DNA from 2 places in the Mesorhizobium sp. M5C.F.Cr.IN.023.01.1.1 genome. Region 2 is predicted to be linked to the other one. Evidence: riboswitches for the same ligand, from Rfam matches in the RefSeq annotation. Region 2 holds a riboswitch; the other holds the start of a gene.
What was found. Region 2 has a riboswitch for thiamine pyrophosphate ahead of thiC (phosphomethylpyrimidine synthase ThiC). Riboswitches for the same ligand answer to the same signal wherever they lie in the genome.

Region 1 (4,208 bases), on a different contig from region 2:
CCTATGGATCCCAATATACCGAAATCGGCCACGCGGTTGGCGATCAGCGTACCGGCCGCAGTGTCGCTGTAGGGCAGGATCTGCACGTCGAGCCCGGCCTCGGCGTAGAAGCCTTTCGCCTGGGCGACATAGAGCCCGACATGGTTTGTGTTCGGCGTCCAGTCTAGTGCGACGGTGACAGTCTGCTGGGCGCGGACGGACATGACGGGTCCGAGCCCGGTGATCAATGCGGCAGCGATGAAGAGGCGTCTGGAAAGCATGGTCAAGTCCTTTGGGCGGGCTGTGGATCGAGCAGGGTATCGAGGATGTCGGCTTCGATGGCGCTGGCTTCCGGCGAGGCAAGATCCGTGCGCGGGCGCGGAAGAGGTATGGCGATTTCGCGCAGCACGTGGGCGGGGCGGCCGCTCAGCACATAGATGCGGTCGGACAGGAAGACTGCCTCGCGCACGTCGTGGGTGATCAGCAGGACGGTCCAGCGGTGTCGGTCCCACATCATCTGAAGCCAGCGCTGCATGCCGGTGCGCGTGAGGGCGTCGAGTGCGCCGAACGGTTCGTCGAGCAACAGCATGGCGCGGTCCTGCACGACGGTACGCAACAGCGCGGCGCGCTGGCGCATTCCGCCCGAGAGCTGCGCCGGATACTTTTGCTCGAAGCCCGCAAGGCCGAATTCGCCGAAGAGCGGCGCCACCTTGTCGCCCGCCGCCTTGCGGGACATGCCTTGCACTTCCAAGCCCAGCGCGGTGTTGTCGATAACCGTGCGCCAAGGCATCAGGGCATCGTGTTGTGGCATGAAGGCAAACGGTCGGCGCGCGTCGGCCAATGGCCGCCCGTCGAAGTCGACGCCGCCGCCGTGGCCTTCGAGACCACCCGTCAGCAATTTGAAGATCGTGGATTTGCCGGCTCCGGAGGGGCCGAGGATTGAAACGAATTCGCCCGGCTCGACATGCAGGGTGATGCCGGCAAGCACGTCAATGTCGCCAAAACGCTTGCTGACCTGGCGCAGCTCCAGCCGCCTGCTCATGATTTTCGTGCGGCATCGAGCCGCTCCCATGGCATGGCGGCGCGCTGGATCAGCACCGTAGCGGCAAACAGGGCCAGCGTGAGCAAGGCGCTGATCAGCACGGCTGCGAGCACGAGATCGGGCCGGAAATTGTTCTTGGCGTTGAGCATGTAGATGCCGAGCCCTTTGGCCGCGCCGGCATATTCCGCGAAGATGGCGCCCACCACGGCATAGGTGATCGAGATGCGCAGCCCGGCGAAGAAATATGGCAGCGAGGAGGGCAGGCGGGCCAGCAGGAAAATGCGCATGCGGGAAGCGCCCATCGAACTCAGAAGCGCCGAGATGTCCCGATCCGTCGATTCATAACCCTGCACCAGCGCGACCAGCATGGGAAAGAAAGTCACGAGGGCGACCAGCATGATCTTCGGCGTCAGCCCGAAGCCGAACCAGAGAACGATCAGCGGGGCGATCGCCACCAGCGGCAGGGTCTGGCTGATGATGAAGACCGGGAATAGGGCGCGGCGCAGCGGCTTGAAGAAATCGATCAGCACCGAAAGAAGGAAGGCAACGGCCAGCGAGCAGGCGAAGCCCACCAATGTGGCGCTGATCGTCGGCACGGTGTTCTCGAACAGCGCCTGACGCTGGTGGATGGCCTGGGCGAGGACTCGTGACGGAGCGGGCAGCGTCGTGGGTGAGATGCCCGAGATGCGCGCATAGAGCTCCCAAGCCAAAACCAGCGTGCCGACCGATAGCAGGGCCGGTCCGATCTTGGCGAACAAGGCTGCGATTCGCGGCGCGGCGGAGAAAGATTGGGACATGCGAGACCTGCCTGGCGCGAAAAGATCAGCGCGGGGCCGGGCTGTTGGCCGAAACCGTAAGCTCGATCGTGACATGGCCCTGGAGTCGGCCGACCGGCAGCGTCGAAATATCGCCTGTGCCTATGCGCAACCGATTGCGACAAAGGTCGAGCGCATCGAGCGTCGCGGAGATGACGACACCGCCGAAATCGCCGGTCGTCGGATAAAGAGAAATCTGTACGTCAGAAAACATCGCCCGCCTCGCTCCGCTGGTATTATCCAGATCAGCTCTAGGGTTTACGGGCTTGCAGCCCATCTCTCAGCCCCGACGATACGGAGCACCCCTGTGGATGGCGGCAATTAAACAGATATGGGGCGGAGCTGCAAGTCCGCGCCCGACCCGTGAAACCTCAGGTCAGAGGAGGTGCGGCTACCCGAACATCCAACTCGAGAGGTCGCTCTCGATATCCTGAGAGGCTGAATGACTGAAGGTACAGGAAAGGCGTCGATCGAGTGGACAATTTCCCGTTCGTCGTCTCCATTGTCGATGCCAGGCGTTTGGTGAATTGTCTTTTCGGCAATTGCGACCCGCGCTTTGTTGGAGAGCCAAATGCAAGAGTTCATTCTTTTTGCGCTCGTAGGGTTTGTAGCTCAAGCCGTGGACGGGGCTCTCGGCATGGCCTACGGCGTGGTTTGCTCGACAACACTGCTGGGGTTTGGCGTGTCTCCTGCACACGCTTCGGCTTCAGTTCACGCGGCTGAGCTGTTTACCACAGCGGCCTCGGGTTCGGCTCACCTCTATCACCGCAACATCGACTGGAAGCTTTTCTGGCGGCTGATGCCGTTTGGCGTTCTCGGCGGCGTTCTCGGCGCTTTTGTGCTCACCTCGTTTGAGGGAGCGATCATGAAGCCATATGTGACCACATACCTTGCGCTCGTAGGAGCTTGGCTCCTGTTCCGTTCCTTCCGGCGTATCCCAAGCAATCCGGTCCCTGCAAGCGCGGTACCTCCCCTTGGACTTGGTGGTGGATTTCTCGATGCGGCAGGGGGTGGCGGATGGGGACCCATCGTAACAACGGGCCTTCTCGGTTTTGGCGGGACGCCCCGCTACGTTATTGGTACGGTAAATGCCAGCGAGTTCCTCATCACGTTCTCGGTGTCTCTGACCTTCTTGTTTGCGTTGCTAACGGGCCATTGGCAGGAGGCAGGAGAGCTGACAGAAAATCTAATTGCCGTTGCCGGCTTGATCCTTGGCGGCGTAGTCGCAGCGCCGATTGCGGGATGGGTAGTGAAGTCAATCGCAGAAAAGACGCTTCTCAGGCTCGTTGGTATCCTCATCATACTGTTGGCTGGCTGGCAAACCGCGCAACTCTTCGAATGGGTGTAAACTGAGGCACATCGAAAAGTTGTCGGCGTCGCTTCCCTGGCGGCTATGCCGGAGACAAAAACTCAATTCCCAAATGGAACGAAGAGAACCCCCTTGATGTTTGGCTTCCTTGGACAACCGGAGGACGAGTAATGAAAAAATTGGTTGCAACAGCAGGGTTGGCGCTGGCGGTCGCGATGCCTGCAGCGGCTCAGGACACCGCGACCGCAAAAGCCGAATTCGTCAACATGGCTGGCGAGAAGAACGGAACGGCCACGCTGACCGAGACGGCGCACGGCGTGCTGATAGCGTTGGAGGTAACAGGACTGCCGCCGGGTGAATGGGTCGCATTCCATGTCCACGAAACCGGAAAGTGCGACCATCAGACCGGCCATGCCTCGGCCGGTGGGCACTTCAATCCGACGAATGCCGAACATGGATACCTCACCGGGAAAGGCCCGCACGCGGGCGATATGCCCAATCAGCGGGTCGGCCCCGATGGCGTTTTGCGTGCCCAGGCTTTTAACAGCGTGGTCAAGCTGGATGGCGGAGATACGGCCATACGAGGCAAGGCATTGATGATCCACGGCGGACAGGACGACTACAAAAGCCAGCCTGCAGGTGATGCCGGAAATCGTCAGGCCTGCGCCGTGATCGAGTGAAAGCCCCGAAATGAGTTCAGACCTGTCCGACATATGGTCTGACCGGCTCTTCAGCCTCGGCGGCCAGGCGGATGGTCGGAACCTCTAGCGTGATGATTGCATGAACGATACTTCTCCTATGGGTGTGCCTTCTATGGGCCTTGCCCAGTCAGCCATTTCCGCCCGCGGCCTGGTCAAGACATTCGGCAAGCTACGCGCGGTCGATGGTATCAATCTCGATGTGCCGCGCGGCATGATTTTCGCCATCCTGGGCCCGAACGGCGCCGGCAAGACAACGCTGATGCGGATGCTGGCGACGCTGTCGCGCCCCGACGCCGGCTCCGCGACCGTGATGGGGCACGATCTCGTGCAGGCCCCGCATGAGGTCCGTGCGGCAATCGCGA
Region 2 (4,208 bases):
AGCTACCACGGGGACACGATCGGGGCGATGAGCGTCGGCGCGCGGGGCGTCTTCAATGCCGCCTACGAACCCCTGCTGTTCGAGGTCGACACCATCCCGTTTCCGGCTGGCGGGCGGGAACAGGCCACGCTCGATGCCTTCGAGACAGCAACCCGCGACAGACAAGCCGCGGCGCTGATCGTCGAGCCGCTGGTGCTCGGCGCCGGAGGCATGCTCATGTACCCCGCCCGCGTTCTTGCCGAACTCAAGCGCATCGCCGAGCGCTCCGGGACGCTTGTCATCGCCGATGAGGTCATGACAGGCTGGGGCCGCACCGGCACGCTGTTCGCCTGTGAGCAGGCCGGCATCTCACCGGATATCCTGTGTACCTCCAAGGGACTGACGGGCGGCGCGATCCCGCTTGCGGCAACGCTCGCCACGGATGCGATTTTTCGTGCGCATTATTCCAGGGATCGGGCCAGGACGTTTTTTCATTCGAGCTCTTACACGGCCAACCCGATCGCCTGCGCGGCGGCTCTCGCGAATGTTGCCATCTGGAGGGAGGAGCCTGTGGCGGCGCGCGTGGCCGCCCTGTCGCGGATGCAGGCGGAAAGGGTTGCGCGGTTCAGCGAGGATCCGCGCTTCGAGAATGTGCGCGCAACCGGCACGATCGCCGCGCTCGACCTGCGTGTCGGCACAGCCGGCTATCTGGCCGAGGTCGGCCCAAAACTGCGCGCCTTCTTCCTCGAGCGCGGCTTGCTGGTCAGGCCGCTCGGCAATGTCATCTATGTTTTGCCGCCCTACTGCGTAACCTCGGACGAACTCGACCGGCTCTACGAGGCCATCGACGAGTCGGCCGAGCTTGCGAGCGAGAACGCATGAATCGCACCGCGCGCATCATCGGCCTTGGCCATCACGTGCCGGGGCGCAGGGTAGCAAATGCCGAAATCGAAGCTTCGCTCGACCTGGAACCCGGCTGGATCGAGGGGCGCACCGGCATCCGCTCGCGTTTCTGGGCCGAACCCGGCGACACGCTTTCCGGACTGGCGACAAAGGCAGGCGACATGGCGCTGGAGGCCGCCGGCATCGATCGCAAGGAGCTTGGCCTGCTCCTTCTTGCCACTTCGACCCCGGATCACCTCCTGCCACCGAGCGCGCCGCTGGTGGCACACAGACTTGGTTTGGAAAGGGCCGGCGGGGTCGACCTGGCCGGCGCCTGCGCGGGCTTCATCTATGCCATGACCTTCGCCGACGGATTCGTGCACCTGCACAACAAGCCGGCCATCGTCATAGCCGCCAACATATTGAGCCGCCGCATCAACCCGGCCGAGCGGGCAAGTGCAGTGCTCTTCGCCGATGCCGCAGGTGCGGTGGTGCTCGCCCCTTCCGCCGATCCTGGCCACGGTATACTCGGGTGCTCGGTTGCCGCGGACGGCAGCGATTATGGACTGATCCAGATCCCGGCGGGCGGCAGCAGCAAGCCTTTCACGGATGATCTGGACATTTTGGAAACGCGCATGACCATCACCGACGGCCGCGCGGTCTTCGTCAAGGCGATCGAGATGATGGCGTGTTGTTCCGCCGAGGCGCTTTCAGCGTCGGCTCTCGAGCCTCAAGACATAAATCGCTTTGTCCCTCACCAGGCCAATGCGCGCATGCTGAGCGCTGTGGCCGCGAAGCTCGGCATCGAAGACTCGAGCACGGTCACGACAATCGCCGAATACGGCAACTCCTCGGCTGCCACCATTCCGCTGTCGCTGTCGCTCTCCCATCAAGCCCGGCCGCTGCAGCGGGGCGAGAAGCTGCTGCTTGCGGCCGCCGGCGCGGGCCTCACCGGCGGGGCTCTGCTGGTCGGTTTTTAGTTCGGCAAGCTGCGTCGTTGGTCTGGTGCGAGGCGGAGTTCGGCGGATTCAATTTCATGTTGTGCACATGCTGCACCGAGGTTGACAGCGCGGGCTCGTATCGTCCAACCTGCGGCCATCACCAGGGGGGTCCCGGCAAGGGGCTGAGATACTGCTAGTGCGCGCAGTGACCCGTTGAACCTGATCCAGTTCATACTGGCGTAGGGACGGTGCGAGGTTTCGCGGGTCGGCTTTTTGTTCCGGCTTCGGCTATCGGGTCATCCGAGTTCCACGCGAAGCGTCACTTCCTCCTCATCGCGTGGACTGGGTCTCCGTTGCATCAGAGCAAGGAGGCTCACGCATGAATGCCCTCACCCCGACCGTCACTGTCGGCGAACTGCCTGCCTCGAAGAAGGTCCACAAGCCAGGTCAGCTTCACCCCGACCTGCGGGTGCCGATGCGCGAGATTGCGCTGCACCCGACAGCGGGCGAGCCGCCGGTGACGGTCTATGATTCCTCAGGTCCCTACACCGATGCGGAAACACGGATCGATATTGAAAAAGGCCTGCCGCGCCTGCGCGGGGCGTGGATTACGGCGCGCGGGGATGTGGAGCGCTATGACGGCCGGATCGTGAAGCCGGAGGATAATGGCTTCGTTTCCGGCGAGCGGCTGACGCCGGAATTCCCCATTCGTCACCGGCCGCTGAAAGCGAAGAACGGAAAGGCCGTCACCCAGCTCGCCTACGCCCGCGCCGGCACTATCACGCCAGAGATGGAATTCGTCGCCATCCGCGAAAATGTCGGCCGCGAAAAGCTGAAGGAAGCACTGAACCGGGACGGAGAGAGCTTCGGAGCGGTAATCCCGGACTATGTCACGCCGGAATTCGTGCGCGACGAGGTGGCGCGCGGGCGCGCCATCATCCCCGCCAACATCAACCATCCCGAATCCGAGCCGATGATCATCGGCCGCAACTTCCTCACCAAGATCAACGCCAATATCGGCAATTCCGCCGTCACCTCGTCCATGGCCGAGGAAGTGGAAAAAATGGTGTGGGCGATCCGCTGGGGCGCCGATACGGTGATGGACCTCTCCACCGGCCGCAACATCCACAACATCCGCGAATGGATCGTCCGCAACTCACCGGTGCCGATCGGCACGGTGCCGATCTACCAGGCGCTGGAAAAAGTCGCCGGCATCGCCGAGGATCTCACCTGGCAGGTCTACCGCGACACGCTCATCGAACAGGCCGAGCAGGGCGTGGATTATTTCACGATTCATGCCGGCGTGCGCCTGGCCTACCTCCCGCTCACCGTCGACCGCGTCACCGGCATCGTCAGCAGAGGCGGCTCCATCATGGCCAAATGGTGCCTCGCCCACCACAAGGAGAGCTTCCTCTACGTGCATTTCGAGGAAATTTGCGACATCTGCCGTGCCTACGACGTCTCCTTCTCACTGGGAGATGGGCTCCGCCCCGGCTCCATCGCCGACGCCAATGACGCCGCACAGTTCGCCGAGCTCGAAACGCTCGGCGAACTGACCCAGATCGCATGGGCGAAAGACTGCCAGGTGATGATCGAGGGCCCGGGCCACGTCCCCATGCACAAGATCAAGGAGAACATGGACAGGCAGCTCGAGATCTGCGGCGAGGCGCCCTTCTACACGCTGGGGCCGCTGACGACCGACATCGCCCCCGGCTACGACCACATTACGAGCGCGATCGGCGCGGCGATGATCGGCTGGTTCGGCACCGCCATGCTTTGCTACGTGACGCCGAAGGAGCATCTCGGCCTGCCGGATCGCGACGACGTCAAGACGGGCGTCATCACCTACAAGATCGCTGCCCATGCCGCCGATCTCGCCAAGGGTCATCCGGCGGCAAAACTGCGCGATGATGCACTGTCCCGGGCTCGCTTCGAATTTCGCTGGGAGGACCAGTTCAACCTCTCGCTCGACCCCGATACGGCGCGCTCCATGCACGACGAGACGCTGCCCAAGGAGGCGCACAAGGTTGCGCATTTCTGCTCCATGTGCGGCCCGAAATTCTGCTCAATGCGCATCTCGCACGACATCCGCGACGCTGCCCGGCAAGAGGGGGCGCAGAGGGAGGGCATGGCCGCGATGGCGGAGAAATACCGCCAGGGCGGCGATCTTTACGTGCCCGCGCAGACGGCCTCGGAAATCGCCGGGGAGTAGCGTCATGCGCGTTGCGGTCATCGGCGCTGGTGTCGCGGGCCTTGCCTGCGCCACGGAGCTCGCCGAACGGGGTGCTGCCGTCGAGGTGTTCGAGCGCGGCGCCATCCTCGGAGAGCGATCTGCGTCCCGCCTTGCCGGCGCCATGCTGGCGCCCTGGTGTGAACTGGAAAGCGCTGAACCCAAGGTTGCCCGCC

Region 1: it holds a riboswitch for thiamine pyrophosphate, as region 2 does, so the genes downstream of both, EOA78_RS23605 (hypothetical protein) here and thiC (phosphomethylpyrimidine synthase ThiC) in region 2, are expected to answer to the same signal.

Annotation. Positions count from the first base shown of each region.
Region 1 covers NZ_RZSU01000067.1:3,758-7,965, reverse strand. Annotated here, with positions in the region: gene EOA78_RS23620 (ABC transporter substrate-binding protein) at 1-266, opposite strand, end outside; gene EOA78_RS23615 (ABC transporter ATP-binding protein) at 263-1,021, opposite strand; gene EOA78_RS23610 (ABC transporter permease) at 1,018-1,818, opposite strand; gene EOA78_RS23605 (hypothetical protein) at 1,844-2,050, opposite strand; TPP riboswitch at 2,041-2,153, opposite strand; gene EOA78_RS23600 (sulfite exporter TauE/SafE family protein) at 2,408-3,184, shown strand; gene EOA78_RS23595 (superoxide dismutase family protein) at 3,316-3,825, shown strand; gene EOA78_RS23590 (ATP-binding cassette domain-containing protein) at 3,926-4,208, shown strand, end outside.
Region 2 covers NZ_RZSU01000181.1:2,191-6,398, forward strand. Annotated here, with positions in the region: gene EOA78_RS34255 (adenosylmethionine--8-amino-7-oxononanoate transaminase) at 1-861, shown strand, start outside; gene EOA78_RS34260 (beta-ketoacyl-ACP synthase III) at 858-1,841, shown strand; TPP riboswitch at 1,955-2,066, shown strand; gene thiC (phosphomethylpyrimidine synthase ThiC) at 2,182-4,014, shown strand; gene thiO (glycine oxidase ThiO) at 4,019-4,208, shown strand, end outside.